One region of the Streptomyces sp. NPDC056734 genome, then DNA from elsewhere that is predicted to be linked to it. Evidence: riboswitches for the same ligand, from Rfam matches in the RefSeq annotation. Region 1 holds a riboswitch; each other region holds the start of a gene.
What was found. Region 1 has a riboswitch for cyclic di-AMP ahead of ACFRFC_RS08510 (transglycosylase family protein). Riboswitches for the same ligand answer to the same signal wherever they lie in the genome.
Positions count from the first base shown of each region.

Region 1 (7,536 bases):
GGGTCCTCGATGGAGACGAGCGGGTACGCGGAGACCAGCTCCTCGTAGTACTCGGTCATCTCGGCGGCCGAGCGGGACTTGCCCTCGAACTCGTACTTGCCGTCCTTGTAGAACTCGGAGGCGGCGACGTCGAGCGCGAGCGCGATCTGCTCGCCGGGGATGTAGCCGGCCTGCTTGATGGCTTCGAGGATGAGGTCGAGCGCGGCGCGGTTGGACTCCAGGTTCGGGGCGAAGCCGCCCTCGTCGCCGAGGCCGGTGGACAGGCCCTTGGTCTTCAGCACCTTCTTGAGGGTGTGGTAGACCTCGGCGCCCCAGCGCAGGGCCTCGGAGAAGGACTCCGCGCCGATCGGGGCGATCATGAACTCCTGGATGTCCACGTTGGAGTCGGCGTGCGAGCCGCCGTTCAGGATGTTCATCATCGGCACCGGCAGCAGGTGCGCGTTCGGACCGCCCAGGTAGCGGAACAGGGGCAGGTCGGACGCCTCGGAGGCGGCGTGCGCGACGGCCAGGGAGACGCCGAGGATGGCGTTGGCGCCCAGCGAGCCCTTGTTGTCGGTGGCGTCCAGGTCGAACATCGCCTGGTCGATCAGGCGCTGCTCGGTGGCGTCGTAGCCGACCAGCTCCGGGCCGATCTGCTCGATGACGGCGAGGACCGCCTTCTCGACGCCCTTGCCCTGGTAGCGGTTGGGGTCACCGTCGCGCAGCTCGATGGCTTCGAAGGCACCCGTGGAGGCGCCGGACGGTACGGCGGCACGACCCGTGCTGCCGTCGTCGAGGCCGACCTCGACCTCGACCGTGGGGTTGCCTCGGGAGTCCAGGATTTCCCGGGCTACGACGACGTCGATGGACGGCACGAGCATCTCCTTCGTGGATGTGACGCGGTGGGGCGGGACCGCCGTGCGGCGAGGCCGCGGGCGGCTCCGCGAGACGAGCCTAGCCGTCCCGGGGGGATCGGCCATCCGGTCTCCCACCCCTCGGACGGAACCGATCGTAAAATGTTTCCGAACGAAACAAAGAGGGGGTGGTGTGGCGGGGGGTGAAGGGGTGGTGTGGCGGGGGGGCGGGGGGGGTGAAGGGGTGGCTGGAGTGGGGCGTCGGGGTGGGCCGGGAGTGGGGGTGGGCCCTGGTGCGGAGAGCGGGGCCGCACCTCCCTGGTCCAGAGCGCGGGGTCGCGGTCCCTGTGCGCTCTGTGCGCTCTGTGCTCCCTGGGTGCTCTGCGCTCCCTGTGCCCCCCTGTGCTCCGTGTGCGGAGAGTGGGACCGCCCCCGTGTCCGGGCGGGGGCGCGGCATGGGAAAGCCCCGCCTCGGCGCGTACGGGGGAATCACGCGCCGGGGCGGGGCGCCCGTGGGGACGGGGGGACCCGCACGGGGCCTCAATGAGGGGTTTCTCCGGGGGGAGACCCCTCAGGGTGAGGACGTATCTCCAGGGTGGAGGGCCCGCCTGTGGTGAGGCTGAGCATCAGCCATGAACCAGCCATGGCCTGAAGTCACCTCGGCGGGCCATGGGTCACTTCAGGTGCAGCTGCTGGCCCGGGTAGATCAGGTCGGCGTCGTCGACGATGTCGCCGTTCAGCTCGAACAGCTTCTGCCAGCCGCCCGCGACCTCGTGCTCGGCGGCGATGGCGCTGAGGGTGTCGCCGGTGACGACCTCGTACTCGCCGTCGCCCTTCTCCACCTGGTCACCGGCCGGCGTGGTGACGGTCTCCTGCGTCGCGGCCGGGCGCTCCTGCGAGCGGGTGGTGCTGGGCTGCTCGGTGGTGCGGTCGCTGCCGCTGCTCTCGCTGCCGCTGTTGTCGCCGCTGCCGGTGCTCGGCTGCTCGGCGGGGGCCGGGGCGGGGTCGGTGGAGGCCGAGCCGCCGTCGTACGAGGCGCTGGACAGGCCCACGCCGCAGCTCGGCCAGGCACCCTTGCCCTGGCCCGCGAGAACCTTCTCGGCGATCTCGATCTGCTGCGACTTGGTGGCCTGGTCGGCGGTGGCCGCGTACTGCGTGCCGCCGAACCCGGCCCAGGTCGAGGCGGAGAACTGGAGGCCGCCGTAGTAGCCATTGCCGGTGTTGATGGACCAGTTGCCGCCGGACTCGCACTGGGCGACGGCGTCCCACTCGGACGCGGTGGCGGCGGAGGCGTTGCTCGCCACCACCAACGGGGCGGCGACGGCCGCGCCGGTGACACCGGCGAGCGCGATGACACGGGTGGCCTTGGACGGACGGCGGTGCTTGCCCTTGCCGGAGAACAGCATGAGAGATCCCCTCACCGACGCCTACGAGGTGAGCTGTCGGGTTCGGGCCGGTTGAGTTGCCCGGCCATGTCCCGTACGGGGCTTTCATCCCGTACGTCATGGCTTCACCCCAAGCCGGTCCCGTCCCGTCGAGTCGCCTCAACTTCTGGTGCCGGCACTTACCTTGGGTCCCCCGCTCCTGCCTACGGCGCTTGACGCGACGACTGTTCCCGGCGGCCGTCGGCAGGATTCGGCGTGACGGCCATCGGAGCCCGCTGCTGCGAGCGGTCCTGACCGTAGTCACGCGATTCCCGGAATTTCAAAGACGATCAGGGCTTCTGAGACTCATCCCACACTTTCGCCAAACCTGGACATTCAGCGCGAAGTATGACGTGAACTCCCGTCACTTCTGGCTCACTTCTTGCCCACTTCTGACCTGAATCGTGGCTGATTCCGATCGCTTCACACCCTGCCCGCGTCTCAGTCCTCGACCGGCTCGGCGCCGATGTCGAGCGTCTGACCGGGGACGATGTAGTTCGGGTCGCTGCCGAGCGCCGTTTCGTTCTGCTGGAAGATCTGGCGCCATCCACCGTCGACCCAAAGGGAGTCGGCGATGGAAGTGAGGGTGTCGCCGGGACGCACGGTGTAGGAGCGGACGAGCGCGTCCTGCGCGCCGTCGTCACCGCGCGCGGCGTGACGTCCGGAGGAAGAGGAAGTTCCGGAGGTATCGGGGGTACCGGATGAATCCGGGGAATCCGAGGAATCCGGGGCATTCAGGGGGGCGGGGGTGTTCAGGGGGGCGGAGGCGTCCGGGGAGGCCGAGGAGGTTGACGGGTCACCCGCGCGTCCCGTCGGCGCCTTCACATCACTCTCGTCGGCGCTGCTGCCGCGATGCCGGCCGCTACCGGGGAGGGGATCGGCCTCGGGCAGGGCGCCGGTGTCCACGAGATACGAAGAGCCGAGGCTCTGCTGGAAGTTGTCCGATTCGCCACCGGTGGGCCCGGAGGGGGACTCACTGGGCGGTTCGACGGGAGAATTCGAGGGAAGCGAACCGCCGGAGGCGTCGCCCGCGCCGCCGGACGCGCCCGGCGTACCCGTGTCGCCCGACGGGGCGGACGAGGGGTCGGAGGGGTCAGCGGGGCCGGTGAGGTCGGTGGGGCTGCCAGTGGCGCCGCCGGTGGGGCTGTCGGCTTGACCGTCGGCTTGACTGTCGGTGGGGCTCCCGGTGGGCGAGGAGCCCGGCTCGCCGGAGTTCCCGGGGGCGGTGGGGTCGTCGGTGCTCCCGGACGAATCCGACCCAGTGGACGAATCACCCGAACCATCGGACGACTTGGATGAGTCGGTCAATCCGCCCGTACCGCCGGAAGCGTCGTCGGAGCCGCTCGCGCTCTCCGAGGCGTCCGGCGTCGGGTCGCCCGCCACGCCCGTGTCGACCCCGGCCGGCGCCGCGTCCTGCGCGAGACCGTACAGCGGCCCGCAGACGGGCCAGACGCCGACTCCCTGGTCGGCCAGGATCCGCTCGGCCACCGCGATCTGCTGCGAACGGCTCGCCCGGTCCGGACTCGACGCGTAGTCCAGCCCGCCGTACGCCTCCCATTCGTCCTGGGTCAGCTGAAGGCCGCCGTAGTGTCCGCCGCCGTCGTCCGCGCTCCACGCGCCGCCGCTCTCGCACTCGGCGACCTTGTCCCACGTGGTGCCGCTGGCCGCGCTCGCGCCACCGGCGGTGAGGAGGGGGATGGCGATGGCCGACCCGGTCACTCCGGCCGCGACGAGAAGAGCCGGAGCCTGACGGGGGCGACGGTGACGACCGTTCCCGGAGAGCATGCGGGGACCTTTCGCGAGACAGCGGTGACCCGCGCGGCGCGTGGTGCTCGGCGCCGCGCTGATGGGTGAACGTAGCGGCACCGGTTGACTTGTCACAAGTTAATGCCGTGCAGATCACATGAAGATCACAAAGGTGAATGCCCGTCACCTTTTGAGTAACCGTCTCCGCCTGGGCGGGGGCTGTGGGGTGACTGTCTGTTGGGGGTGGGGTGGGGAGGGGTGAGGAGAGGGCAGCGCGAGGGGAGGGGGAGGAGGGGAATGGGGTGGTTGAGGTGGCCTGGGGGGTGGGCCGGGTTGGCTGGGGTCGCTGGAGCAGTTGGAGTGGGCAGGGCGGGGCGGCCGGGTTGCTGGGGCGGTGGGGGCGTGTCCAGGTGGCCGGGGGCGCCCCCGGGGACCCCGGAACAGTCAGGGCACGCTCACGTGACCGGCGGGGCCAGGCCCCGGGCGGTCGGGGTGGCCGGCCGAAGCCGCCCGGATGACCCGGGTGACTGGGACGGCCGACACCCGCTCGATCCGCCGAATCCGCCAACCCACCGGATCTACCGGACCCTCCGGATCTACCGGACTCGCCGGACCTGCCAGACCTGCCGGACCTGCCAGACCTGCCGGACCTGCCAGACCTGCCGGAAGCGCCAAACTCGCCGGTCCCACAGGACCCGCAAGACGCAGCGAACCCGTCAGGGTGGCCGGGTGACCGGGTGGCCATGTAGCCGGGTTGGCCGGGAGGCCGGACCGGCGGGTCCCACCGGGCGGGCTGGTCGCACTGGAATCACCAGACCCGCCGGAGTCACAAGCCTCACTGGTCCCACCGGACCCGCCAGGCTGGCCAGGCAGCCGGGTTGGCCAGCTGACCGGGTGGGCCGGACTGGCCGGTCCCACCAGGCCGGCTGGTCCCACCGGAATCACCAGACTCACCGGAGTCACAAGGCTCACCGAACCCGCCAGACTCAGCGGACCCACCGGGCTGGCCGGGCCGGCCGGGCTCGCCGGACCGCCGGACTGGCCAGGTGGCCGGGCCCACCGAGCTGGCCAATCCCACCGGGCCAGCCGGACCCACCGGTCCCGCCGCACTGGCCGCACTGGCCGCACCGGCCCGACCATCAACCGCGCGGCGTGAACTCCACCGGCAGTGTCCGTAGGCCCCGCATGATGAGCCCGCCCCGCCAGCGCAGTTCGGCTGGGTCGCCTGCTAGGTGGAGGTCCGGGAGGCGGGTGAACAGGGTGGACAGTGCCGTCTGTCCCTCCAGCCGGGCGAGCGGGGCGCCGAGGCAGTAGTGGATACCGTGCCCGTACCCCAGGTGCTGGTTGTCCCGGCGGGCGAGGTCGAGGGTGTCCGGGTCGGCGAACCGCTCCGGGTCCCGGTCCGCCGCCGCGAGCACCACCAGCACCGGATCGCCGGGCGCGATGCTCTGCCCGCCGATGCTCAACGGCTCGGTGGCGAACCGCCAGGTGGCCATCTCGACCGGCCCGTCGTACCGCAGCAGCTCCTCGACCCCGGTTTCGAGCAGCCCGGTGTCCCCTCTCTCCAGGGCGTGCTGGAACCGGCCGCGCTGATCGTGATCGGTCAGCAGGGCATAGGTGCCGTTGCCGATCAGATTGACCGTGGTCTCGAAGCCGGCGAACAGCAGGATGAACGCCATCGCCGCCGCCTCGTTCTCCGTCAGGTGCTCCCCCTGGTCGGAGGCGCGGATCAGGCCGGAGATGAGGTCCTCACCGGGTGTCGCGGTGTCGGGGAGGGCCTCGCGCTTGCGGTGGATGAGGTCGGCGAGGTAGCCCCGCATCTTCTTCACCGACCGCGCGACCCCGCCGCGCGGGCCCCCGCCGTGCCGGATCATCATGCCCGCCCAGTCCCGGAAGTCGTCCTGGTCCTCGCGCGGGACGCCGAGCAGGTCGCAGATGGCGTAGATGGGCAGCGGGAAGGCGAAGTCATGGATCAGATCTGCGGCTCCTTTCTCCGCGAAGCGGTCGATCAGGTCGTCGGTCAGCTCCTGCACTCTCGGCGCGAACTCGGCCACCCTGCGCGGGGTGAACGCCTTCGACACCAGCCGCCGCAGCCGGGTGTGGTCGGGCGGGTCGATATTGAGCAGATGGGTCATCAACTCGGCCTTGCGCTCACCGGGGATTCCGGTCTTCCCCTTGGCGTGTGCCGGCTCGTCGTGATGCGCCGGGTTCTTCGACAGCCGTGGATCGGCCAGCGCCTGGCGGGCGTCGGCGTACCGCGTGACCAGCCAGGCCGACACACCGCTGGGCAACTCGGTGCGGTGCACGGGCGCGTGCTCTCTCAGCCACGCGTAGGCGGGGTAGGGGTCGGTGGCGAAGGACCAGGTGAAGAGGTCGGGCGCGGAGGAATCGGAGGCGCCGGGGGCCGGGGCGCCGCCCATGGGGCAGCCCTGGGGTGAGGTCGGTCGGTCGTGCTGGTCGGTCACTGTTCGACGGTATCCCGCCCCTCCTTGTCTCTGATCGCGTCCCGGTAGACCCGCGCCGCCGCCCGCAGGGCCGCCTCCGGGTCGACGCCGTCGGCCTCGGCACGGGCGGCCAGCGCCAGCAGCTCGTAGCCGATGCCCTCGCCCTGGGGCAGCGGGACGTCCAGACCGGCCGTGCGGGCACGGGAGACCAGCTTGGCCGCGAGGGCGAGGCCGGGCTGGTGCAGCGGGACGCCCTCCGTCACCGATGTACGCAGCTTCTCCTGCGCCTTGGTGCGCAGCCAGTGCTCCTTGACCTCCTCGGGGGTCGTCGCCGTCGCGTCGCCGAAGACATGCGGGTGACGGTGGATGAGCTTGGCGACGATGCCGGCGGCCACGTCGTCGATGGAAAAGGGGGCGCCGCCCGAGACCTCCGGGTCGACGCCGACGGTCTCCCCGTCGTCTGTCACGATCTCCCCGACCTCTCCGGCGGTCTCCTCGTCTTCCGTGGTGGCCTCCCCTCTTATGTGGTCCGCCACCGCCCCCTCCTCCGCGATCCGGGCGTGGAAGACCACTTGGAGGAGGACATCGCCCAGTTCTTCGCGCAGTTCGTCCCGGTCGCCGTCCTCGATGGCCTCCACCAGTTCGTACGCCTCCTCCACGGCGTACTTGGCCAAGCCTTCGTGGGTCTGCCGCGAGGACCAGGGGCATTGCCTGCGGATGCGGTCCATGACCTGGACGAGGTCGAGCAGCCGGGCGCCCGGGAGGTCGTAGGAGGCGGGCAGCAGCTCCAGCTCGGGCATCCGCACCCGGCCGGAACCGGCGAGGCGGGCCAGTCCGTCCGTCAGCGCGGGCTCGCCCTCGCCCGTGGCGACGACGACCACCGTCCGGCCGCCACCACAGGCGCCGACCAGGTCCTCGGCGGTCGGCGCGGACTCGGCGATCCGTATCCCCGCGTCCCGGAGATAGGGGAGCTGCGGGTGCGCCCCGTCCGCGCACAGCACCGAGTCGGCGGCGTGCAGCGCCTGCCAGGCGGGCCAGGACAGCAGGCCGGGCGCGACACGGTGGCTGGTGGTGAGCAGGACGATACGG
Region 1 is NZ_JBHTZD010000005.1:6,158-13,693, forward strand. Features, by position in the region: gene eno (phosphopyruvate hydratase) at 1-860, opposite strand, end outside; gene ACFRFC_RS08510 (transglycosylase family protein) at 1,508-2,239, opposite strand; cyclic di-AMP (ydaO/yuaA leader) riboswitch at 2,243-2,439, opposite strand; gene ACFRFC_RS08515 (transglycosylase family protein) at 2,699-4,042, opposite strand; gene ACFRFC_RS08520 (cytochrome P450) at 5,143-6,423, opposite strand; gene ACFRFC_RS08525 (MazG family protein) at 6,465-7,536, opposite strand, start outside.

Region 2 (7,536 bases), on a different contig from region 1:
TCGATGCCGTGGCCAGCAACTCCCCGTATCCGACGCCCTCCTGCGATCCGCCCGCCGACCCGCCCCGGCCTATGCGGTGGTGGCGGCGCTGGGGCTACCGGTACACCCGGGCCGCGCAGGCCCACCCCACCGCCTGGCGCCGGGTGCGGCACGGCTCGCTGGCCATCCTGCTGGCGCTGTCGGGGCTGGTCATCCTCGCGCTGGTCCGCCAGGAGACCGGCACCGAGGGCTTCCTGGTGGGCCTGGGACTGGCCGTGCTGCCGGTGCCGCTGCTGATCGGCGCGTTCCGCTGGCTGGACCGGGTGGAGCCGGGCCCCTGGCGCAATGTCGTGTTCGCCTTCGCCTGGGGGGCCTGCGCGGCGGCCCTGATAGCGATCGTCGCGAACAGCTTCGCGACCCGCTGGATAGCCATCGCGACCGCCGACCCGGCCGGCGCGGACACCTTGGGGACGACCGTGATAGCGCCGGTGGTCGAGGAGTCCGCGAAGGGCGCCGCGATCCTGCTGCTCTTCCTGTTCCGCAGCCGGGACTTCACCGGGATCGTCGACGGCGTGGTGATCGCCGGGGTCACCGCGACCGGCTTCGCCTTCACCGAGAACATCCTCTACCTCGGCACCGCCTTCGGCACCGACCAGTCCCGCGGCGACGCCGGGCTCGCCTCGGTCACCGTCGCCACCTTCTTCGTACGGGTCGTCATGTCGCCGTTCGCGCATCCGCTGTTCACCGTGCTCACCGGCATCGGCTTCGGCATCGCGGCGGCGGGCGGGGAGCGCCAGCGGATGCGGCGGGTGCTGCTGCCGCTGTCCGGGCTGCTGCTCGCGATGGGCGTGCACGCGTTCTGGAACGGCTCCGCGGCCTTCGGCGACCACGGCTTCTTCGCCGTGTACGGCGCCTTCATGGTCCCCGCGTTCGCGCTGCTGACCTGGCTGGTGATCTGGACCCGGCAGCGGGAGCTGCGGGTGGTGCGCGAGGAGCTGCCCGCGTATGTCACCACCGGCTGGTTCTCCCCCGCAGAGCCCTACGCGCTCGGCTCGATGCGGGCCCGCCGCCTCGCCCGCGAGTACGCCGGACGCCGGCTCGGCAAGCAAGCGGCCCGCGCGGTGGCCGAGTACGAGGCGTACGCCACCTCGCTCGCGGTGCTGCGCCGGCGGGGCAGCCGGGGCCGGGCCCGCGCCGACTTCGTCCCCCGCGAACGGGAGCTGCTCGGTGAGCTGTGGCGCCGCCGGGACCTCGCGGCCCCGGCCCTGACCCACGCGGCCCACGCCACGGCCCCGCCGCCCCCCGTACCTACGCCGATGCCGGTCCCACCCTGGCCGCCATACCGAGGCGACGGGTACGGCACCGGTCACGGCACCGGGTACGACGGCGGCCACAGCACCGGTCACCCGGGCCCCGGCGGTGCCGTCACACCGCACCCCGCGTACTACAACAACCCTTACCGCACCTGAGGCCGAGGGGGGCCGTCAGGGATTGAGGCCCTTGTCGCGCAGCCAGGCCAGCGGGTCCACGCCGCCACCCGACGCGGTGTGCACCTCCAGGTGCAGATGGGCCCCGGTGACATTGCCGGTGGCGCCGACGCGCCCGATGACATCGCCGGTGGTGACCTGCTGGCCGACGCTGACGCTGATCGAGGACTGGTGCGCGTACCAGATCTCGGTGCCGTCATCGAGGGTGAGCACGGTCTTGTAGCCGTACGAACCGTCCCAGCCGGCCTGGGTGATGGTGCCGGAGTGGACGGCCTTGATGAGGGTGCCGGTGGGGGCGGCGAAGTCGAGGCCGGTGTGGTAGCCGGAGGACCACAGCGAGCCGGCCTGGCCGTAGGTCGAGGTGAGGGTGTACGAGGAGGTCGGCAGCGCGAACTGCTTGGCCAGCTCGGCGAGGCGCTCTTCCTCGGCCTTGCGCGCGGCTTCCTCCTCCGCCTCCTTCTTCTCGGCGGCGGCCTTCTCGCGGGCTTCCTGCTCCGCCTTCTCGGCGGCCTCGGCGGCCTCCTTCTCGGCGGCGGCCAGGAGCGCCTCGGCGGCCTTGGTGTCGAGCTGCTCCTGCTGGCTCTCGGCCTGCGCCATGATGCGGGCGCGCAGCGCCTCACCGGCGTCGGTGGTGCCCTGCTCGCTGTCGGCCGGGGTGACACCGAGGCTGCTGAGCGGGGTGGCCTCGATCGCGGTGGCCGGCTCGGCCGTGTCCTCGCCGTCGTCCGTGAAGGTGGCGAGGTCGGGCAGGGAGATGGCGACCGGCGGCTTGCCGGTCTGCGCGGTGGCCATGCCGCCCGCGCCGACGGCGGCTATGACACCGACGCCGAGGACCGTGGAGCTGCGGGCCAGTCCGCCGCGGGCGAGTCCGCCGCGCTGCTTGGCGACGCGGTGCCGGCCGCCACGGACCGGGCGGACGGTCTCCGCGGTGGGGTTCCATTCCTCCCACGGGCCCTCATCGGTGCGGGGGCCGCCGTAGACGACGGTGTCGTCGGTGCGCTGGGCGGGCACGAACGAGGCCCCTGGAGCAGGCCGGTTGGACGCCACGTAGGCGTACTCCTTTCCTTCCCTCATCGCCTACCGGGTTAGCTGACGGGTTCGGAGAGGAAGGTCTCCTACGCGCGTCAATCAGCCATGTCTCCATGGTGACGTACGCGCGATTCACCCCAAGTTGGTGGTTCCCCGGTTCCCTCACGAGATTCGGCGCTTGAGCACGGAGCCGACTCTTGTGACGGCTGGGACGACCGCGCTGCGTTATCGGACAGTAATAGAACCCAGGGGTGATTTCCAAGCGCTTCCACTTGATCTTTAACGCTCTTCCGCCGGACGTACAGGCTATGAGCGGCGAAAATCGGGCGAGTCGACCTCGCCATCAGGGCCGTTCGGGCAGTGCCAATTTCTGACGGTGACTCAGATGTTATGCGGAGGGCAGTCGCTCACTTACCCACCGTGACCGAGGCCCGGACCGTCGTGCGCCGGACCCGGCCGCCGTACCGCGAGCAGCGCCATGTCGTCCGTCATCCAGCCCCCGGCATGCCCGCGCACCTCTTCGGCCAGGGCCGCCACCAGTTCCTCCGGCCCACGGAAGAGCCGGCCCGCCAGCCGCTCCTCGGGTTCGTAGAACCTCCCGTGCCCGTCCCGCGCCTCCGACAGCCCGTCGGTGAACAGCAGCAGCGTGGCCCCGTCCGGGAACTCCGCCTCCTGCGCCCGGTCCGGCCAGCTGCCCAGGTCCCCCATCCCCAGCGGCAGCGCGGGCTCGTCGGCGGACAGCGCGCGCAGGGTGCCGTCGGCGTACAGCAGCAGCGGCCCGGGGTGCCCTCGGTTGACCATCCGTACGATCCCGTGGCCGTGCGGGATCTCGGCGAGCACGGCGGTGGTGAACCCCTCGAAGGCGTCGAGCCCGTTCCGCCGGGTGCCCTCGCGGGCCAGCGCCCGCTCCAGCCGCGCGGCGACCGCCTCCAGCGTCGATTCCTGCTCGGCGGCCTCCCGGAACGCCCCGATCAGCACGGCCACGGCGGCCACCGCGCCCATGCCCTTGCCGCGTACGTCCCCGAGCACCAGCCGGACGCCGTGCGGGGTGTCCTGCACCGCGTACAGATCGCCGCCGATGAACGCGCCCGCCTGCGCGGCCTCGTAACGGGCGGCGATCTCGAAACCGCCGATCCGCTCGTCCGGTTCGGGCAGCACCGCCCGCTGCGCGGCCTCGGCGATCTCCCGGGCGGAGGCCAGCCGGGCGTCGCTGCGCCGCACCAGCGTGTTGATCAGCACGGCCAGCACCGCGACGGTCGCCACCGTGACGACCTCGGTGATCGTCTCCGCCGCGAACGGCTGGTCGACCCCGAAATGCACCACGAACAGCACCAGCACCGCCGCGATCCCGGTCAGCACGGTGTAGCGCCGCCCGAACAGCGGCGCGGCGACCAGGGGCGCGGCCGTGAAGAACGGCACGCCGGTGAACTGTTTCGGGGTCACGTACTCGTACAGCGCGCCGCCGAGGATCAGCAGGACCGGCAGCAGCCGTACGAACGGGCGCGCGTAGGAGATGCTCCCCGACCGCCCCGGCCGCGCGGGCGGCGCCACCATGCCCGCCGCGCTCCCCGGTGGCCCGGTGTACGGCCCCTCGCCCTGCGCCTCACCCGGCCCCACCACGCGTCTCCCGCCTCGTCTCCCGCCGCAGGTCCTCACCGGTCACGGCCCGGCCTCTTGGTCCAGGGTTGCCGCAGCGGGGCGCCCCGGCGAGCCGGGCGGGCCGACCGGATGACACGACGACCGGCCGGGAAGGGGCGGGGGAGGCGACCGAGGCGACCGAGGGGACCGAGGGTCGGGAAAACACTCAGGGCCGGAATCCGTGATCCGGATTCCGGCCCTGAGCCTTGAGTAGCGGGGACAGGATTTGAACCTGCGACCTCTGGGTTATGAGCCCAGCGAGCTACCGAGCTGCTCCACCCCGCGTCGTTGTGTTCACCAGCATACGCCATGGAATGGACGTGCTGCACACAGGTATGCGGACGGGGGTCCTGCTCAGCCCAGTAGGTGGGCGTTCGGGGACTTGGCCTGCTGCTCGTACTCCGGGAGTACGACGACCGTGGCGCCGGACGTGGTCAGCAGGCCGGTGCCGTCGGCGGCTGCGACGAAGGTGTCCGGCTCGCGCCACGCCGTCACCACGCGGCGGACGCCCGCGTCCAGGATCAGCCGGGCGCAGGGGCGGGGCCGGGACGCGCGGCGGGCGCAGGGTTCCAGGCTGGAGTAGACCGTCGCGCCGGGCAGGCGTGGATCGGCGGGGTCGATCTTCGCGAGGGCCGCCTCCTCGGCGTGTACGACGGGGTCGGCGCCCTCGCGGGAGTGGCCCCGGGCCAGTTCGGTGCCGTCCTCGGCGACGACGACCGCGCCGACGCTGAACGCGGTCCGCGAGGGCGGGCAGTCCGCCGCCAGGGCGCAGGCCAGCCGCAGCCAGTGCCGGTCGGCGGCGAACGGGACCTCGGCCGGGCCGGGGGCGGTGGGCTCGTAGCGCATGAGGACGATGTCCTCGATCCGCCGGGATTCCAGCAGGCGCAGCCGGCCGGGCGGGTAGCCGCCCGGACCGAAGAGGCGGGGGGCGGCCGGGTCGCCGACGAACAGCGGGGCGAGGACGAGGTGGAGTTCGTCGGCGAGGCCCTGGGTGAGGAGCTGGGTGTGGACCGTGCCGCCGCCCTCGACCATGAGCCGCCGGACGCCGTGCCGGTCGTGGAGGTGGGTGAGGAGGGTGTGCCAGTCGAGGTTCTTGCCCAGGGGGATGACATGGGTGGAAGTGCCGGTGCCGGTGCCGGTGCCGGTGCCGGTGTCGGTGTCGGGGGTGGCCAGGCCGTTCGTCCGGGCGCGCTCGGCGCCCTGGTCCGTGGTGTAGAGGAGCTTGGCGCCGCCGGTGTGCCAGAACCTGGCGGTGGGGTCGAGGTCGCCCGAGCCGCTGACGGTGACCTTGAGCGGGTACGCGGGCCGGCCGGCGGCGATCCGGGCGGCGCGGCGCTCGGGGGAGTTCACGAGCAGCCGGGGGTTGTCGGCGCGGATCGTGCCGGCGCCGATCAGGATCGCGTCGGCGGACGCCCGCACCTCGTCCACCCGGTCGAAGTCGGCCGGGCCGGAGAGCAGCAGGCGGTCGGGGCCGGTGTCGTCCAGGTAGCCGTCGAGGGAGACGGCTGCGGAGAGGAGGACGTGGGGGTGGGGCATGGGCTTCCCTCTGGTTCACATGTGGTTTGTGGTGCGCATTTGTGGTGCGCATTTGATTCAAGTTTTAAGCAAAACTACACTGGCGCCATGACGACTCGCTGGCTCACCCCGGAGGAACAGCGCGCCTGGCGTGCGTACGTGGGGGCCGCTCTGCTGCTGGAGGACGCGCTCGACCGGCAGCTCCAGCAGGAGGCCGGTATGCCGCATCTGTACTACTCCATCCTGGCCCACCTCTCCGAGGCCGAGGACCGCCGGCTGCGGATGACCGGCCTCGCCGGGCGGCTGAAGATCACCCGCAGCCGGCTGACGTACGCCGTCACCCGGCTGGAGCGGGACGGGCTGGTCCGGCGTGAGGACTGCCCCGGGGACCGGCGCGGCAGCATCGCCGTGCTCACGGACGCGGGGATCGCCCTGCTGGAGCGGATCGCGCCGAGTCATGTCGAGACGGTCCGGGCGGCGCTGTTCGACCGGCTCACGCCGGAGCAGGTGGGGCAGCTGGAGGAGATCTTCACGGCAGTCACGCGGGGGCTGGAGGGGGCGGAGCCCGGGGGTGGGGAGGATGTAGGTGGGGGTGGGGGTGGGGATCTGCCGTGGTTGCGGCGGTCGTCGCCCTGTTCTTGAGGCATCCGCGCCTCGCCGTAAATCGGGTTGCTTCAACTTTCAAGTGTGGCGTATGGTCACGTTCGTCCGATCATCTGCTTCAAATCTGAAGCAGTCAGCAGCGATGCGCACCGCTCGGAGATTCGTATGTCCGACAGCTCAGCAGACAGCCCGGCAGGCAGCTCGGTCGAGGGCGGCCCGGCCCCCGCCGCCGCCATCCGTACCCGCGTCCGCGTTCCGCTCCGCTTCGGGGACGGTTACGGCGTCGACGCCGAGTTGGTCACCTTCCACGGGCTGACGGACGGGCGGGAACACCTCGCCGTCGTCCTCGGCACCCCCGCGCCCGGCGCGACGCCCCTGGTGCGGCTGCACTCCGAGTGCCTGACCGGCGATGTCCTCGGCTCCGCCCGCTGCGATTGCGGTCCGCAGCTCCGCGAGGCCGTCGAGCGCATCGCCGAGCGCGGCGGCGTCCTGCTCTACCTCCGCCAGGAGGGGCGGGGCATCGGTCTCTACAACAAGCTCGACGCGTACGCCCTCCAGGACCAGGGCCTGGACACCTACGAGGCCAACGCGGCCCTCGACCTCCCGGAGGACGCCCGCGACTACACGGTGGCGGCCCAGATGCTGGGCGCCCTCGGGATCACCGGTCTTGATCTGCTGTCCAACAATCCGGACAAGGCCGCGCAGCTCCGGGGCCTCGGGGTCACGATCCACGACCGCGTCCCGACGGGGGTCTTCAGCACGGCCCACAACGTCCGCTATCTGCGGGCGAAGGTGCTCCGGACGAGCCACACCCTGCCGCTGGGCCAGCTGACGGAGCGGACGGCGGGGTGAGGAGAGTGAGGGGAGTGGGGGGAGTGGGGGGAGTGGGGGGAGTGGGCTTTGGGCGGGGGGGCGCTCACACCTCGGTCTCGGGCCAGCCCAGCAGCCGGGCGCCGATCACCGCGGTCTGGAGGGTGTAGCGGTGCATGGGGTCGGCGGGGTTGGTGCCGGTGAGCTTGTGGATGCGGTCGAGCCGGTAGGTCAGCGCGCGCACGCTCAGGCTGAGCCGCCGGGCCGTCTCCGCGGCAACGCAGCCGGAGTCGAAGTACGCGGTGAGGGTGTCGACCAGGGGCTTGGCACCACCCCGGGCCTCCCGTAGCGGGCCCAGGGTGTTGCGCACCAGGTCGGTCATGGCCTGCCGGTCGCGGGTGAGCACCGGGTAGACCAGCAGGTCGGCGGCGCGCAGTACGGGTTCCCGCAGGTGGAGGCGGGCCGCCAGGTCGAG
Region 2 is NZ_JBHTZD010000007.1:349,224-356,759, reverse strand. Features, by position in the region: gene ACFRFC_RS13735 (PrsW family intramembrane metalloprotease) at 9-1,448, shown strand; gene ACFRFC_RS13730 (M23 family metallopeptidase) at 1,464-2,513, opposite strand; cyclic di-AMP (ydaO/yuaA leader) riboswitch at 2,526-2,682, opposite strand; gene ACFRFC_RS13725 (PP2C family protein-serine/threonine phosphatase) at 2,907-4,049, opposite strand; tRNA gene ACFRFC_RS13720 (tRNA-Met) at 4,345-4,418, opposite strand; gene ACFRFC_RS13715 (dihydrofolate reductase family protein) at 4,488-5,669, opposite strand; gene ACFRFC_RS13710 (MarR family winged helix-turn-helix transcriptional regulator) at 5,757-6,290, shown strand; gene ribA (GTP cyclohydrolase II) at 6,417-7,103, shown strand; gene ACFRFC_RS13700 (PucR family transcriptional regulator) at 7,168-7,536, opposite strand, start outside.
Region 2: linked by a shared signal. The riboswitch ahead of ACFRFC_RS13730 (M23 family metallopeptidase) and the one ahead of ACFRFC_RS08510 (transglycosylase family protein) in region 1 are both predicted to bind cyclic di-AMP.

Region 3 (7,536 bases), on a different contig from region 1:
GAAGGCCCGGTTCACGGCGTGCAGACGGCCGGTGAAGCCGGCCTCGCGGATGTTGTCGAGGATGCTGCGGCCCACCCCGCCGGGCACGCGGCCGACGCCGATGACGGCGACGGACCCGGGCGCGAGCAGCCGCCGCACCGAACGGGCCTCGGCGCGCTGCTCCCGCGCGCGCTGCACGGCCAGCGAGCGGTCGGTGGGTTCGAGATCGAACTCCAGGCGTACGACGCCGTCCTCGAAGCTGCGCTTCTGGGAGTACCCGGCGTCCCTGAACACTTTGATCATCTTGGTGTTGGCGGGCAGCACCTCGGCGGCGAACCGGCGGATGCCGCGCTCGCGCGCGACGGCCGCGATGTGCTCCAAGAGGGCCGAGGCGACCCCGCGGCCCTGGTGCGCGTCCTGGACCAGGAAAGCGACCTCGGCCTCGTCGGCCGGCGCGGAGGCGGGCATGCCGTCGGCGCCGATCCGGTCGTAGCGCACGGTGGCGATGAAGTCGCCGCCGATGGTGGCCGCGAGTCCCACGCGGTCCACGAAGTCGTGGTGGGTGAAGCGGTGGACGTCCTTGGCGGAGAGCCTGGGGTAGGGCGCGAAGAAGCGGTAGTACTTCGATTCGTCCGAGACCTGCTCGTAGAAGCTGACCAGGCGGTCGGCGTCGTCGACGGTGATGGGCCTCACGCGCGCGGTGCCGCCGTCACGCAGCACCACGTCCGCCTCCCAGTGGGCGGGGTACTCGTGCCGGTCCTGCGGATCCGCCGGGCTCTGCATGCGCCCCACAGTACGGCTCGCCTATGACAACGGCGCGAGGCAATCCACGGGGAACGAGCACAGGAGCAGCACAGACACACGGGGACACATGGGGGCGTATACCGCGTCGGGGCCGGGGTCCGGCGACACTCCTGGTGTGGCCCGAGGCCCGCTCCGGGCACGCCTCCGCGATATGGGACACTGGTCTAGACAACCCTGAGAGACTGAAGGGCAGCAACAACATGGCTGAGCGCCGCGTCAACGTCGGCTGGGCCGAGGGCCTCCATGCCCGCCCCGCCTCCATCTTCGTCCGGGCCACCACGGCCTCGGGGGTCCCCGTGACGATCGCCAAGGCCGACGGCAACCCCGTCAACGCGGCCTCCATGCTGGCCGTTCTGGGCCTGGGCGCCAAGGGCGGTGAGGAGGTCGTCCTGGCCTCCGACGCCGACGGCGCCGACGCGGCCCTGGACCGTCTGGCCAAGCTGGTCTCCGAAGGGCTGGAGGAGCTTCCGGAGACCGTCTGATCCGTCCGGCACCCGCTTACGGACACAAGGAGCCGCGTCGCCCTGGTGGTGGCGCGGCTCTGCTGTTGCCCGACAGCCACCTCTGCTGCGGAACAGCCGCTTCCGCCCCCGCGGCCACTCCCGTTTCCCCCGCTCACTTTCGCGCCTGTTTCCCCAAATTGTTCCGCGCCGGTTTCACCGCCGGACACGTGCCGAAACGTTTGGGTCGCACCTGTGAGCGAGAGCACACCGAAATAGGTCCGTACAGTACGGGAATAGACCTGCGGCACACCGAAAAACGGCAGCCGAAATTACCGGCCACCGAATTACCGCTTCTTTGTATACGGCGCTTTTGTTAAAGCCGCTGGCCCAGCATGTTTACGGGATGTTGCGAAGTCCTCACACGGTCGGCGCCGCCGGCGTTGAAGCGCAGCCGGAAGACGGACATCGCGCGCTCGGCGTGCAGGGCGGTGAGGGCACGCGCGCGTTCCGCGTCACCACGGGTGACCGCGTCCACGATGGCGCCGTGTTCGGCCCAGGACTCCATGGGCGCGGCCGGTGCCTCCACGGCATACATCCAGGCGATCTTGTGGCGGAGCTGGGTCAGCATGGAGACCAGGGCGGGGCTGCCGGACGCCTGGGCGAGCGTCTCATGAAACCAGCTGCCCAGGGAGCGCAGGTCATCGCTGCTGCCCCGGCGGGCCCGCTCCTGGCCGAGCCGGACCAGTCCGCGCAGCACCTTCAGATGGGCCTCCGTGCGCCGCTGGGCGGCCCTGGAGGCGGCCAGCGGCTCCAGCAGCCCGCGCATCTCCAGCAGGTCCGCGGCCTCCTGCTCGGTGGGCTCCGCGACGCACGCGCCCGCGTGCCGCCGGGTCACCACGAACCCCTCCGCCTCCAGCGTGCGCAGGGCCTCGCGGACGGGGACGCGGGAGACGCCGTAGCGGCGGGCGAGGACTTCCTCGGTGAGCCGGCCACCGCGTTCGTAGACACCGGCGATGATGTCGTCCCGGATCGCCGTGCACACCGAGTGCGCCGGAATACGCATGACCGACCTCCGCCTTAATCCCCGTGAAACGTCCTCGATTGACGTCTGAACAGTGACTCTATTGCAATGAGCCGGAATTTCCGACGGGGGGCCGGATTCCAGGGATATTTTTTGGACAGCGGATGCCCAAAAGGACGAAAGCCCCGGCGGGTGGGGTACCCGGGCTTGTCGTGGGCGGGGCGGTGCGCCGGGTGACGGTGGCGGCTGTGGCTTGGCTGGCGTGGAGGCGGGGGGCTGGGTCCAGCGGGGCGGGGGCCTGGGTTCGCGTAGCGGTGATGGAGGGGCGGGGCCCGGCGCCCGGGGGTGGCCGTGGCCGTCCGCCGGGACGCCATGGGCCGTTAGCCGAGTCCCTGCGCGCGGGGGTGGCGGGGTCCAGGCGGGGACGGTGGCCTGGCCCCGCCCGGGTGGGCCGGGGTCAGCGCGCGGGTGGCGCGGGTGCCCAGCCCGGGGCGGCGTACGCGCGCGTAGGTGCGGCGGGGGCTTCCGCGACTGTCTGGACGCAGTCCTCACGCGGCGTACCCGCGCGGGTGGGGGCACTCCGCCCCATCCACGACGAACTGCGCGTCGTCGCGGCGTACCCGCGCGGGTTGGGGGGCAAGCGCCCGGCGCCAGAGGGCGAGAGCGCGGGGTCCGTCTCCACGCGCGAGTGGGGCATCGCGAGATCGTTGATCTGATGGACCAGGAGATGGCCCCGTCTCCGCGCGAGTGCGGCATCGCCGGCGCGGAGACCGAACCCTTGGCCGCACGCCGTCCCGTCTCCGCGCGAGTGCGCCATCGCCTCCCGGCGAGCGCCGACCCGTCCGACAACCTCCGCCCCCGCACCCGAGCGCGGCATCCGTCCCGCGCGCGAGTGCCCGCCCGTCGCAGCGCCCCGCGCGCACGGGACGTCACGCGCTGCCCGCGCTCCCGTCGGCCGGAAGAGCATCGGCGCCCCGCGCGCACCCGACGTCAGAGATTCACGCCATGCGCACGCAGGTAGGCGACCGGGTCCATGTCCGAGCCGTACTCGGGGCTGGTGCGGGCCTCGAAGTGGAGGTGGGCCCCGGTGACATTGCCGGTGGCGCCGGCGAGGCCGATCTGCTGGCCAGGGGTGACGGACTGGCCGACCGACACCCCGATGGACGAGAGATGCCCGTACTGGGTGTACGTACCGTCAACCATCTTGATCACGACTTGATTGCCGTACGCGCCGCCCCAGCCCGCCTCCACGACCGTGCCATTGCCGACCGTGTGGACGGACGTGCCGGTGGCGGCGTGGAAGTCGACGCCGGTGTGGCTGCCGGAGGACCAGGCGGAGCCGCCCGCCTGGTAGCTGGTGGAGACGTAGGAGCCGGGGATCGGCGAAACGAAGGTGTTCAGGCGCTCGCGCTCGGCCTCGCGGGCGGCGCGCTCCTCGGCCTCACGAGCCTTCTTCGCCTCCTCCTCGGCACGCTCGCGGGCCTCTTCCGCCGCCTTCTCGCGGGCGGCGGCCTCGGCCTTCTGCCGCGCGGCGTCCGCCTGGGCGGCGGCCTGGGCGTCTATCTGGTGGGCGACGTCGTCGCCGATGCCGACGACGGGCAGCAGACCGGTCTGCTCGGGAGCCGGCTCGGCGGCGAGCGCCGGAGCGGCCAGGGAGCCGACGACGCCGGTGGTGGCGAGTGCCGCGACACCCGCCGCACGGGCGGTGGTGCGCTGCGGGTGCCGGGGACGCCGGTGCTTCCCGGTGGCGCGCGTGAACGCCATGGAGTGGCTGGTCCTTTCCTTCCCTCTCGCCTACCGGGTTAGCTGACGGGTTCGGAGCAGGAAGGTCTCCTACGGCTTCCCGCACGCACGCGCGCGGGAGGCCGATTCACCCCAGGGACGTGGGTCCCCGGCTCCCCTGGCTCGCGCCGTACGGGGACTCGGCGATGGCTGTCCGGTGCCGCGGACGCGGCGCACTGCCTGACGAACAGCCTGGATGACGCTAAGGGGACATCTTGCAATCCCCAAACAGATCCGGGCTTTTGTAGCGCATGCCACAGGTCAGACAGGCAGCCTCTCCCGCAATCCGGACATTAAGGGGCCCTGGTGACGCTTCCGGTCACCAGGGCCCCACCGTGCGGGTGCGCGTTCCCCGTCATGCGCGTGCCCTTCGTCGGCACTTTCGCGTGCCGCGTGTGGGCCCGCCCGCGCGCGGATCGCGGCACCCGGGCGGGCCGTCCGCGGCTGTCTAGTCGGCCGCCACGACGGTGACTTCGCCGATGCCGAGGGCTTCCACGGGCGCCTTGATCTGCGCGGCGTCGCCCACGAGGACGGTCACCAGCCGGTCCACCGGGAAGGCGTTGACGACGGCCGCCGTGGCCTCGACGGTGCCGGTCGCGGCGAGCTGCTGATACAGCGTCGCCTGGTAGTCGTCGGGCAGGTGCTGCTCGACCTGGTCCGCGAGCGTGCTCGCGACGGCCGCCGCGGTCTCGTACTTGAGCGGCGCCACGCCGACGAGGTTCTGCACGGCGGTGTCCCGCTCGGCGTCGGTCAGCCCCTCCGCGGCAAGCGTGCGCAGGACCGTCCACAGGTCGTCCAGGGCCGGTCCGGTGTTCGGCGTGTCGACCGAGCCGCTGACGGCGAGCATGGACGCTCCGGCGCCGTCCGGCCCGGACCTGAGGACCTGGCCGAACGCGCGGACGCCGTAGGTGTAACCCTTCTCCTCGCGCAGCACCCGGTCCAGCCGGGAGGTGAGGGTGCCGCCCAGGCAGTACGTGCCGAGCACCTGGGCGGGCCAGACGCGATCGTGCCGATCGGAGCCGACCCGGCCGAGCAGCAGTTGCGTCTGGACGGCTCCGGGCCGGTCCACGATGACGACGCGCCCGGTGTCGTCGGCGCTGACCGGCGGCACGGGCCGGGGCGCGGCCGTGGAGCCGGTCCAGGCGCCGAGCGTGTCGCCGAGCAGCGTGTCGAGGTCGACGCCGGTCAGATCGCCGACGACCACGACGGTGCCGGTCGCGGGGCGTACATGCTTCTCGTAGAAGGCGCGTACGGCGGCGGAGTCGATGCCCTCGACGGACTCCTCGGTGCCCTGGCGCGGGCGCGACATGCGCGAGGACGCCGGGAACAGCTCCTTGGACAGCTCCTTGGCGGCGCGGCGCGAGGGGTTGGCCAGCTCGTGCGGGATCTCGTCGAGGCGGTTGCGCACCAGGCGCTCGACCTCGCTGTCGGCGAACGCGGGCGCGCGCAGGGCGTCGGCGAGCAGGCCGAGGGCCTTCGGCAGCCGGGAGACCGGCACTTCGAGGCTGAGGCGGACGCCGGGGTGGTCGGCGTGCGCGTCCAGGGTTGCGCCGCAGCGCTCCAGCTCGGCGGCGAACTCCTCGGCGGAGTGCTTGTCGGTGCCCTCGGAGAAGGCGCGGGCCATGATCGTGGCCACGCCCTCCAGGCCGTCCGGTTCGGCGTCCAGCGGCGCGTCCAGCAGCACCTCGACGGCGACGACCTGCTGGCCGGGGCGGTGGCAGCGCAGGACCGTGAGGCCGTTGTCGAGCGTTCGGCGCGTGGGGGCCGGGAACGCCCAGGGGCGGGCGTCGCCGGGCTGCGGCTGGGGGTGGAACTCCATGGGGGCCAGCTCGCTCACTTGGCCGCCTCCTTGTTGTCGTCGGTGGCCGCGGCTGCCACGCCGTCGGCGTCCGCCGCGTCCTCTGCGTCCTCTGCGTCCGCCGCGCTGTCGGCCTGGGCTTCGGGGGCCGTCGGCTCGTAGACGAGCACCGCGCGGTTGTCGGGCCGCAGGCGGGCCTTGGCGACCTCCTGGACGTCCTCGGCGGTCACCTCCAGCACGCGCTGGACGGCGCTCAGGGCCAACTGCGGGTCACCGAAGAGGACCGCGTACCGGCACAGTTCGTCCGCGCGGCCGGCGACCGTGCCGAGCCGGTCCAGCCACTCGCGCTCCAGCTGGGCCTGGGCGCGCTCCATCTCCTCCGCCGTGGGGCCCTCGGCGGCGAACCGGGCCAGCTCCTCGTCGATGGCGGTCTCGATGACCGGCACCTCGACGTCCCCGGAGGTCTTCACGTCCAGCCAGCCCAGGGAGGGCGCCCCGGCCAGCCGCAGCAGGCCGAATCCGGCCGCCACGGCCGTACGGTCGCGGCGCACCAGCCGGTTGTACAGGCGGGAGGACTCGCCGCCGCCGAGGACGGTGAGCGCCAGGTCGGCCGCGTCGCACGCGCGCGTGCCGTCCTCGGGAAGCCGGTAGGCGGCCATCAGTGCGCGGGCCGGGACCTCCTCCTCGATGACCTCGCGCAGCTGCTCGCCGACGGTCTCGGGGAGCGAGCCGTCACGCGGGACGGGCTTGCCGTCGTGGGCGGGGATGGAGCCGAAGTACTTCTCGATCCAGGCGAGCGTCCGCTCCGGGTCGATGTCGCCGACCACGGACAGCACGGCGTTGTTGGGCGCGTAGTACGTGCGGAAGAACGCGCGCGCGTCGTCCAGGGTGGCCGCGTCCAGGTCGGCCATGGAGCCGATCGGCGTGTGGTGGTAGGGGTGGCCCTTGGGGTAGGCGAGGGCGGTGAGCTTCTCGAAAGCGGTGCCATAGGGGACGTTGTCGTAGCGCTGGCGGCGCTCGTTCTTCACGACGTCCCGCTGGTTTTCCATGGACTCCTCGTCCAGGGCGGCCAGCAGCGAGCCCATCCGGTCCGCCTCCAGCCACAGCGCCAGCTCCAGCTGGTGGGCGGGCATGGTCTCGAAGTAGTTGGTGCGCTCGAAGCTGGTGGTGCCGTTGAGCGAGCCGCCGGCGCCCTGGACCAGCTCGAAGTGCCCGTTGCCCTTGACCTGCGCGGAGCCCTGGAACATCAGATGCTCGAAAAGGTGAGCCAGGCCGGTGCGCCCCTTGACCTCGTGGCGCGAGCCGACGTCGTACCAGAGGCACACCGCCGCGACCGGGGTCAGGTGGTCCTCGGAGAGCACCACGCGCAGACCGTTGGCCAAACGGTGCTCGGTCGCTGTCAGGCCGCCGGAGCCTGCCTCGGCGGTGGCCGTGTGACCCATGGGCATGTACGTCCCTTCGATCGCGGACGCGGTCGTTCCGACCGCAGTTTTCCTGTCGGTCCTGCCACTGTATGCAAGTGTGCGCGGCACCGGCGAAGTTCCCGGATCGCGTACGCCGAGAGCGGATCGCGTAGCCTGCGGGCAGCCGTGCCGTACGTCGGCGCGCGCGGGCTCGGACGGCGGCTGTCGGCGCCGGGCGCAACCGCCGGTCCGGGTGTGCGATCCGGGCGGCGGTCCGCGTTGTCAGTGCCGCAGTCCACAATGGTC
Region 3 is NZ_JBHTZD010000012.1:269,093-276,628, forward strand. Features, by position in the region: gene ACFRFC_RS20365 (GNAT family N-acetyltransferase) at 1-762, opposite strand, end outside; gene ACFRFC_RS20370 (HPr family phosphocarrier protein) at 984-1,265, shown strand; gene ACFRFC_RS20375 (GntR family transcriptional regulator) at 1,600-2,289, opposite strand; gene ACFRFC_RS20380 (M23 family metallopeptidase) at 3,238-4,011, opposite strand; cyclic di-AMP (ydaO/yuaA leader) riboswitch at 4,024-4,185, opposite strand; gene ACFRFC_RS20385 (M16 family metallopeptidase) at 4,478-5,866, opposite strand; gene ACFRFC_RS20390 (M16 family metallopeptidase) at 5,863-7,269, opposite strand.
Region 3: linked by a shared signal. The riboswitch ahead of ACFRFC_RS20380 (M23 family metallopeptidase) and the one ahead of ACFRFC_RS08510 (transglycosylase family protein) in region 1 are both predicted to bind cyclic di-AMP.

Region 4 (7,536 bases), on a different contig from region 1:
GGCGAGGCCGAGTCGGGCTGGGCCGGGCCGGGTTGGGCTGGGCCGGGCCGGGTTGGGCTGGGCTGGGCGGTTGCCAGGCCGAGCGGGCCGAGCCATGCCTAGCGGGGCGGGGCGGGGCGGGGCGCGGCGAGCAGGGCTTGGCGGGGCCGAGCCAGGCCGAGCTGAGGTGGGCCGGGCCAGGCCGCCGGGCCGGACTGTTGAGGCCGACGCCCCTGGAGGAACAGAATCCGCCGCCTAGCCAGCTACACCCGAGCGCACAGGGGGCACACCCCCGTACTCCGCCACACCCACCCCCTGACCAGGCCAAGCGGAGCCCGGCCGCCAGGCCGCCGGACCGGGGCGCCGCACCGCCAGGGCACCAGGCCACCGGACCGCCGGGCCACCACGCCACCTCACCGCCACGCCCCCCACCGCCCACCCAGCCCACTGACGCCGGCACCCCGGCAAGGCCAAACCCCCCGCCCCCGTCAACCACACCCAAGCCCCCAGCGGCACACCCCCAAACTCCGCCCCACCCGCCCCCGTCACCCCGGGCGATAGGGTGACCGCCGTGGCGAGAGTGCGGTTGAGTGTGGCGGAGCGGCGTGAGGAGATGTTGCGGGCCGCCGTCGAGCAGATCGAGGCGCGGGGCGTCGCGGCGGTGCGGATCGCCGACGTGGCCTCGGCGCTCGGGGTGAGCAACGCGCTCGTGCTGTACCACTTCTCCACCAAGGAGAAGCTCGTCGCCGCCGCGTTCACGCACGCCGCCCAGGACGATCTCGCGCAGCTGCGCGCCCTGCTCGGCCGTCGGACCAGCGCGCTGCGCCGGCTGCGGTCGGCGGTGCGCTGGTACGCCCCCACCGGGCAGGCCAAGGGCTGGCGGCTGTGGATCGAGGGCTGGGCCGTGGCGCTGCGCGAACCCGCCCTCCAGGAGGTCACCCGCGAGCTGGACCGCGAGTGGAAGGCGGCGATCGCCGGGGTGATCGCGGAGGGCGTGGCCGCCGGGGAGTTCCGCTGCCCCGACCCCACGGCCGCCGCCCTGCGCCTGACGGCCCTGCTGGACGGGCTCGCCGTACAGATCACGTCGTACGCGGGCGCGGTCTCCCGCACCCGCGCACAGCAGTGGGTGGACGAGGCCCTGGCCCGCGAACTGGGTCTGGACCCGCCCTGAGAGCCGGTCCCGGCCGGTCAGGCCACCCGCGCCCCCGACTCGATGCGGGTTCTGATGTCGTCCGGGGACAGCGTGCCCTTGGCCGTCACATGGTCGCCCGAGGATTCGCCGCGCAGCCGGCGGCCGATCCAGGGCACCAGGTACTCGCGGGCCCAGTGGACGTCGTCCCGGCGGACATCGAGCGTGCCGCGCGGCGGCTGCGGGGGCCAGGTCTGTTCGGGGTCGGCCGGGACCTCGACGCCGAGTGCCTGGCCGGCCCGCAGGGCCACCCGGGTGTGGCCGTCGGGGGAGAGGTGGAGCCGGTCGTCGTCCCAGGCCCGGCGGTCCTGGACGGACTTCAGGGACCACAGGTCGAGGACCGGGCAGCCGTAGCGGTCGGCCACGGCCCGGACATGTCCGTTGTAGGTCGCGATCTTGCCGCGCAGATGCTTGAGCAGCGGCACCCCGCGGGTGTCGAAGCCGGTCGTCACCAGGACGGCGCCGGCCGTCCCGGTCAGGACGGCGACCGCGCGCTCGAAGCGCTCGGCGACGTCGTCCGGGTCGCTGCCGGGGCGCAGGATGTCATTGCCGCCCGCGCTGAAGGAGATCAGATCGGGCGCGAGGTCCGCGGCCCGCGGCACCTGGTCCGTCACGATCTGATCGAGCAGTTTGCCCCGCACCGCGAGGTTCGTGTAGTTGAAGTCGCCTTCCGGACACCGGTCCGCGAGCAGCACCGCGAACCGGTCCGCCCAGCCGACGAACGCCCCGTCGGGGCCGGGGTCGCCCACACCTTCGGTGAAGCTGTCCCCCAGCGCCACGTACGACCCGATCACTGATCCACTGTCATTCTTCGAATCGTCTGCCACATCGAGCCATGATTCCTCCTCGAATGTGACCTACGCGACCGTAATACGGGGTTGACGGGCGGTGAGATAACCCACGGCCCAAACCTTGGTCAAGCACGGAATATCTGGACATCCGACGGACCCTCAGAAGTGACCGAAGCGATACGCACCGAAGGCCGGACCCGGGGATCGGGGGTCCGGCCTTCGGAGTGGACGCGCGGCGGTGCCTCAGCCGACGGAGAGGCCCTTGGAGCGCAGGTAGGCGACGGGGTCCACGTCCGAGCCGTAGGCGGGCCCGGTGCGGATCTCGAAGTGCAGGTGCGGGCCGGTGACATTGCCGGTCGCGCCGGAGAGACCGATCTGCTGCCCGGCGGTCACGGACTGACCCGCCGAGACGGACAGCGAGGACAGATGGGCGTACTCGGCGTAGTAGCCGTCGGCGAGCTTGATGACGACCTCGTTGCCGTACGCGCCGCCCCAGCCGGCCGAGACGACCGTACCGGCGCCGACGGCCTTGAGCGAGGTGCCGGTGGGGACCGTGAAGTCGACACCGGTGTGGTAGCCGCTGGACCACATGCTGCCGGTCTGGTGGTAGGGGGTGCCGATGCCGCCGCCCGTGACCGGGAGGCTGTAGGCGCCGGTGCTGGTGCTCGTGCCGGCGCTGGTGTTCTCTTCGGCGGCCGGGGCCTCGGACGCCGAGGACGAAGAGGACGAAGAGGACGACGAAGAGGACGGTGATGACGACTCGTCCTGCTGTGCCGCGTCGTCCGACGCCTGGGAATCGGTGGAGCCCGAGGACTGGGTGCTCGGCGTGCCGGACGCGCTGGTGTCCGTGGCCGCCTGGGCGCCGAGGGTGAGCTTCAGGCCAGGGTGGATGAGCGACGGATCGCCGCCCACGGCCTCGCGGTTGTCCTCGTAGATCTGCTGCCAGCCACCGCTGATGTCCTGCTCGTCGGCGATCTTCGCGAGGTAGTCGCCCACCTTCACGGAGTAGGTCCGCACGCTCGTCTGCGGTGCGCTGGACTGCTGGTCGGCGACCTGTGTGACGGCCTGCTGGGGGGCCGAGGCGGGAGCGGCGGCGGTGACGGAGCCGGCGGGCTTCTGCGGGACCGACTCACCGGTGGCCGCGTGGGCGCCGGTGGCCCCCATGAGCGGCAGGGCGAGTGCGGCGCCGCCGGTTCCGGCGACGGCGATGGTGCGTGTGAGACGCAGGGTCCTGGGACGGCGGTGCTTACCCTTCGCGGGCATGACGAATTCCTCTCCGGCGCCTGCGAGGTGAGCTGTCGGGTGCGGGCTGGAGATGCCCGGCCGCGGGAAATTGCGCGACTAAACCCCTAGCCGTTCCGGAGACCGGAACAGGCGGTGAAGTCCTGTGGGTCCCCCGCTCCTGCCGAACACGGGTGGGTTAGTGCGGGTTCCGGACGGCGGCAGGATTCGGCGTTCCGCCCGGATTCGGTGGCGAACGTAAGCGACCAGGACGCAAAGGGACAAGCAAGGGGTTCCACCCGAAGGCCATCTTCTTGATCCGCGGGGGGAATTCCCGGTCACCCTCTGTCGCAATGACCCTGTCGAATCGCTCAAAGACCCTTGAAGAACATGTTGATTACGTGAGCATGACGGGCGACACACGGTCACGGATATGACGCTGCTCACGTGACCCCGCTCCACCTTTCTTTATTCCGCAGCGAGTTATGGCGAGTTGTCATCAAGGCCACTTAGGCTTTCAATTCGGACAGGGGTCCTGGATGCGCCACAGAAGACCCCTCGGCCAACTTTGTCGCCATTTCGGCCGTTTCGTCATGTCGTATCGTCGTGGTGCAGCTGCCGCCCGGCAACGGAGCCGGGTGGACCAGCCGACTGGGAGGAGCCCCCGTGACGCAACAGGTCCCCTCGACCGAGCCCGAACTGGCCGGAGTCCGCAACTTCCGCGACGTCGGCGGACTGCCGACCGTGGACGGCCGCCGGGTGCGCCACGGAGTGCTGTACCGCAGCGGCCATCTCGCGCACGCGACCCCCGAGGACACCGCGTTCCTGTCCACCCTCGGGCTGCACACCGTCTTCGACTTCCGCAACGCCGCGGACCAGCGCCTCGAAGGCCAGGACGTCGAGCTGCCCGGCGTGCGGAATCTGAACCTGCCGCTGAGCGACCCCGCCGACGGCGCCGAGTTCTGGAAGATGATCCGGGACGGCGATGTGGCCCTGCTGCGGGAGATCCTCTCCGGGGGCCGGGCGGAGAACCGGATGGTCGAGTCGTACCGCGTGATCATCAAGGAGCGCACCGCCGAGCACTCCCGGGTGCTGCACGCCCTCGCCGAGGACAGCGTCCCGGCCCTGATGCACTGCGCGGCCGGCAAGGACCGCGCGGGCCTGTCCATCGCGGTGACCCTGCTGGCGGTCGGCGTGGAGCGCGAGGCGATCCTCGCGGACTACCTGGAGTCCAACGCCACCCACCGCCGCTACAAGGTGCGCCGCAGCGGCACCTCCCCCTCCGCCTACGCCCCGGAGGTCATGGAGCTGATCAGCCCGCTCTTCGACGCGCGCGCCGAGTATCTGACCGCGGCGATCGACACCATCGACGAGACGTGGGGCGGCGTCGACGCCTATCTGGAGCGGGCCCTGCGGATCACCCCGGAGCGGCGCGACCGGCTGCGGGAACGGCTGCTCGACTGAGCCCCGCCCCGCCTCACCGCCCGGCCGCCGGGCTACTTCCCGCCGACCTCGAACAGCAGATACAGGAACGTGGCGAAGACGTGCCCGGCCACGACATAGATGAACAGCCGCAGCCAGACACCGAGGTGCCGCTTCTCCTTGGGCTTGATCGCCTTGGGCTCACTCATGGCGTTTCTCCCGTGATCGGGCCGAGACACAGCGCGGCCGTGGGGCTCTGCAAGAGGGTGTGGACGAACAGCAGCTCGACCCCGTCCGGGTCCTGAGCGGCGATCCGGTGCGGGGTCAGCGAGTCGAAGTGCGCGCTGTCCCCGGCACCGAGCTGATGGGCGGAGTCCCCGAGGCGCAGCCGCAGCCGGCCGGTGAGGACGTACAGCCACTCCTCGCCGGGGTGCACCCGCACGATGTCGCCCTGGGAGCCGTACGGCACCTGGACGCGCAGCGCCTGCATGCCCCGGCCGGGCGCCCCGGCCTGCCAGTACGTCCAGCCGCCCGCCTCGGTCGGATCCTTGTGGGCGGCACGCAGGACGGCGTCCCGGTCGGGGACGCTCTCGCCGAGCAGCTCCGAGACCGTCGTACCGTAGACACGGGCGAGGGAGAGCAGCATGGGGAGCGAGGGCTGACGCCCGCCGGTCTCCAGCCGGGAGAGGTGGGCGGGCGACAGTCCGGCGGCGCGGGCCGCGGCCTCCAGGGTGAGCGAGGCCCGGCGGCGCAGGGCGCGCAGCTGCGGGGCGACGGCCGGCAGCGGCTCGGCCGCCTCCGGCCCGACGTCGTGAGGGTGGCTCATGTCTCTATTGAGCCCGATTCTTACCTCTAAGGCAAATTCCTTGCCTCAGAGACAAGAGGCGCCGAAGGAACTCCCTGTCACCTGTTGGCCACCGCCTGCTTCACCAGCGTCCTGCCGAAGTCCCAGATCAGCCCGCCACCGCTGTGCGCGTCGTCCATGATCTCCGTGAAGGCGTCCACGAACCGGTCGACCTCCCGCTCCCCCACGATCAGCGGCGGGATCAGTTTGATCACCTCCAGATGGTCGCCGGAGACCTGGGTGAGGATCCGGTGCCGCTGGAGCAGCGGCACGACCACCATCTGCGCGAACAGGCCCTTGCGGGCCGCCTGGAGCATGGTCCAGCGGCCGCGCAGCCCCAGCGACCTGGGCCGGCCGAACTCGATGCCGACCATCAGGCCCCGCCCGCGCACATCGGCGAGCAGCTCGTACTTGTCGACCAGTGCCGCCAGCCGGGACCTCAGCAGGTCGCCGGTCGCGCGCGCGTTGGCCACGATCCGCTCGTTCTCCATGACCGACAGGACCGCGAGGCCCGCCGCCATGGCCTGGGCGTTGCCGCCGAAGCTCGCCGAGTGGACCAGCACCCGGTCGATGGACGAGTAGACCTTCTTGAAGATCCAGTCCTTGCCGAGCGTGGCCCCGACCGGCACATAGCCGCCGGACAGCGCCTTCGCCACGCAGACGAGATCCGGCTCCACGCCCTCCTCGTGCTGATAGGCGTAGAAGTCGCCGGTGCGGCCCAGGCCGGTCTGCACCTCGTCCGCGATCAGCAGCGCCTTGTGCCGGTGCAGCAGATCCTGGGCGGCCCGCAGATAGCCGGGCGGCGTCGTGTGCACCCCCTTGCCCTGGATGGGCTCCACGATCAGGGCGGCCACGTCGCCCTTCCTCAGCTCGCGCGCGAGGGCGTCGAGATCGCCGAGCGGGACGGCCGTGTCGGGCAGCAGCGGGGCGAAGCCGTCCCGGAAGCCGTCCTCGCCGTTGACGGACAGCGAACCCGTGGTCAGCCCGTGGAAGGCGTGCTCGCAGTACAGGATCCTGGGCCTGCCCGTGGCGCGGCGGGCGAACTTCAGCGCGGTCTCCACGGCCTCCGTGCCGCTGTTGCCGAAGAACACCCGGTCGAGGTGCGGGCTGTGCGCCAGCAGCCGCTCGGCCAGCAGACCGGGCAGCGGCGGGCAGTCGAAGCGGGTCAGGTCGGCGAGCTGGGCGTCCAGGACGTCATGCAGCGCCCGGCGGACCACCGGGTGATGCCGGCCCAGGCCCATCACCCCGAACCCGGCGAGCATGTCCAGGTAGTCCGCGCCGTCCGTGTCCCAGAAATAGGCGCCCTCGGCCCGCTCGTAGACCTTGTCGAAGCCGATGGTGTGCAGCATGCGCGGGAGCTGGTGGTTCAGATACCGGCTGTGCAGCTCGTAGCGCTCGGCGCCACGCCCGGCCAGCAGCGCGGCGAGATCGAACCCACCGCCCCCGGCCGCTCCTTCCGCGCTGTTCATCGCGGGCTCTCCTCGGACGGCGGCTTCTCCACGCTCTTCACATTCTTCGTGGTCTTCCCGGGCTTGGCGTCGCTCTTGACGGGTTTGGCGTTCGTGGCGCTCTTAACGTTCTTAACGGCGGTCGTCGTCGTGGGGGTGGCGCGCGAGGTGCCGTTCGCGGTACGAGGGGTGCCCTGCGGCGTCGTACCGCTCGTGTCGCTCGTGCCGTTGGCGGCGCGGCTCGGGCCCCTCGCCGCGCCCTCGGCGCCCGCCAGGCTCGCCCCGATCCGCCCCGCGATGTCCACCGGCGTCAGCCCGATGTCCGCGAGGACCTCGCCGCGCTTGGCGTGGGCGAGGAACTGCTCGGGGATGCCGAAGCGCCGTACCGGCACATCCACCTCGGCGTCGCCCAGCGCGAGCGCCACCGCCGAGCCGACACCGGCCGCGCGGCTGTTGTCCTCGACCACCGCGACCAGCCGGTGCCCGGCGGCGAGCGCGGGCAGCGCGGGATCGACGGGCTTGACCCAGCGCGGGTCCACGACCGTGCAGCCGATGCCGCGGGCCTCCAGCAGTTCGGCGGCCCTGAGACACACCGGGGCCATCACCCCGACCGCCACCAGCAGCACCTGCGCCGTGCCGGGC
Region 4 is NZ_JBHTZD010000004.1:211,798-219,333, reverse strand. Features, by position in the region: gene ACFRFC_RS07380 (TetR/AcrR family transcriptional regulator) at 551-1,150, shown strand; gene ACFRFC_RS07375 (SGNH/GDSL hydrolase family protein) at 1,168-1,962, opposite strand; gene ACFRFC_RS07370 (peptidoglycan DD-metalloendopeptidase family protein) at 2,203-3,222, opposite strand; cyclic di-AMP (ydaO/yuaA leader) riboswitch at 3,227-3,424, opposite strand; gene ACFRFC_RS07365 (tyrosine-protein phosphatase) at 3,847-4,644, shown strand; gene ACFRFC_RS07360 (DUF6126 family protein) at 4,677-4,811, opposite strand; gene ACFRFC_RS07355 (helix-turn-helix domain-containing protein) at 4,808-5,428, opposite strand; gene ACFRFC_RS07350 (aspartate aminotransferase family protein) at 5,506-6,915, opposite strand; partial or broken gene dxs (1-deoxy-D-xylulose-5-phosphate synthase) at 7,137-7,536, opposite strand, start outside.
Region 4: linked by a shared signal. The riboswitch ahead of ACFRFC_RS07370 (peptidoglycan DD-metalloendopeptidase family protein) and the one ahead of ACFRFC_RS08510 (transglycosylase family protein) in region 1 are both predicted to bind cyclic di-AMP.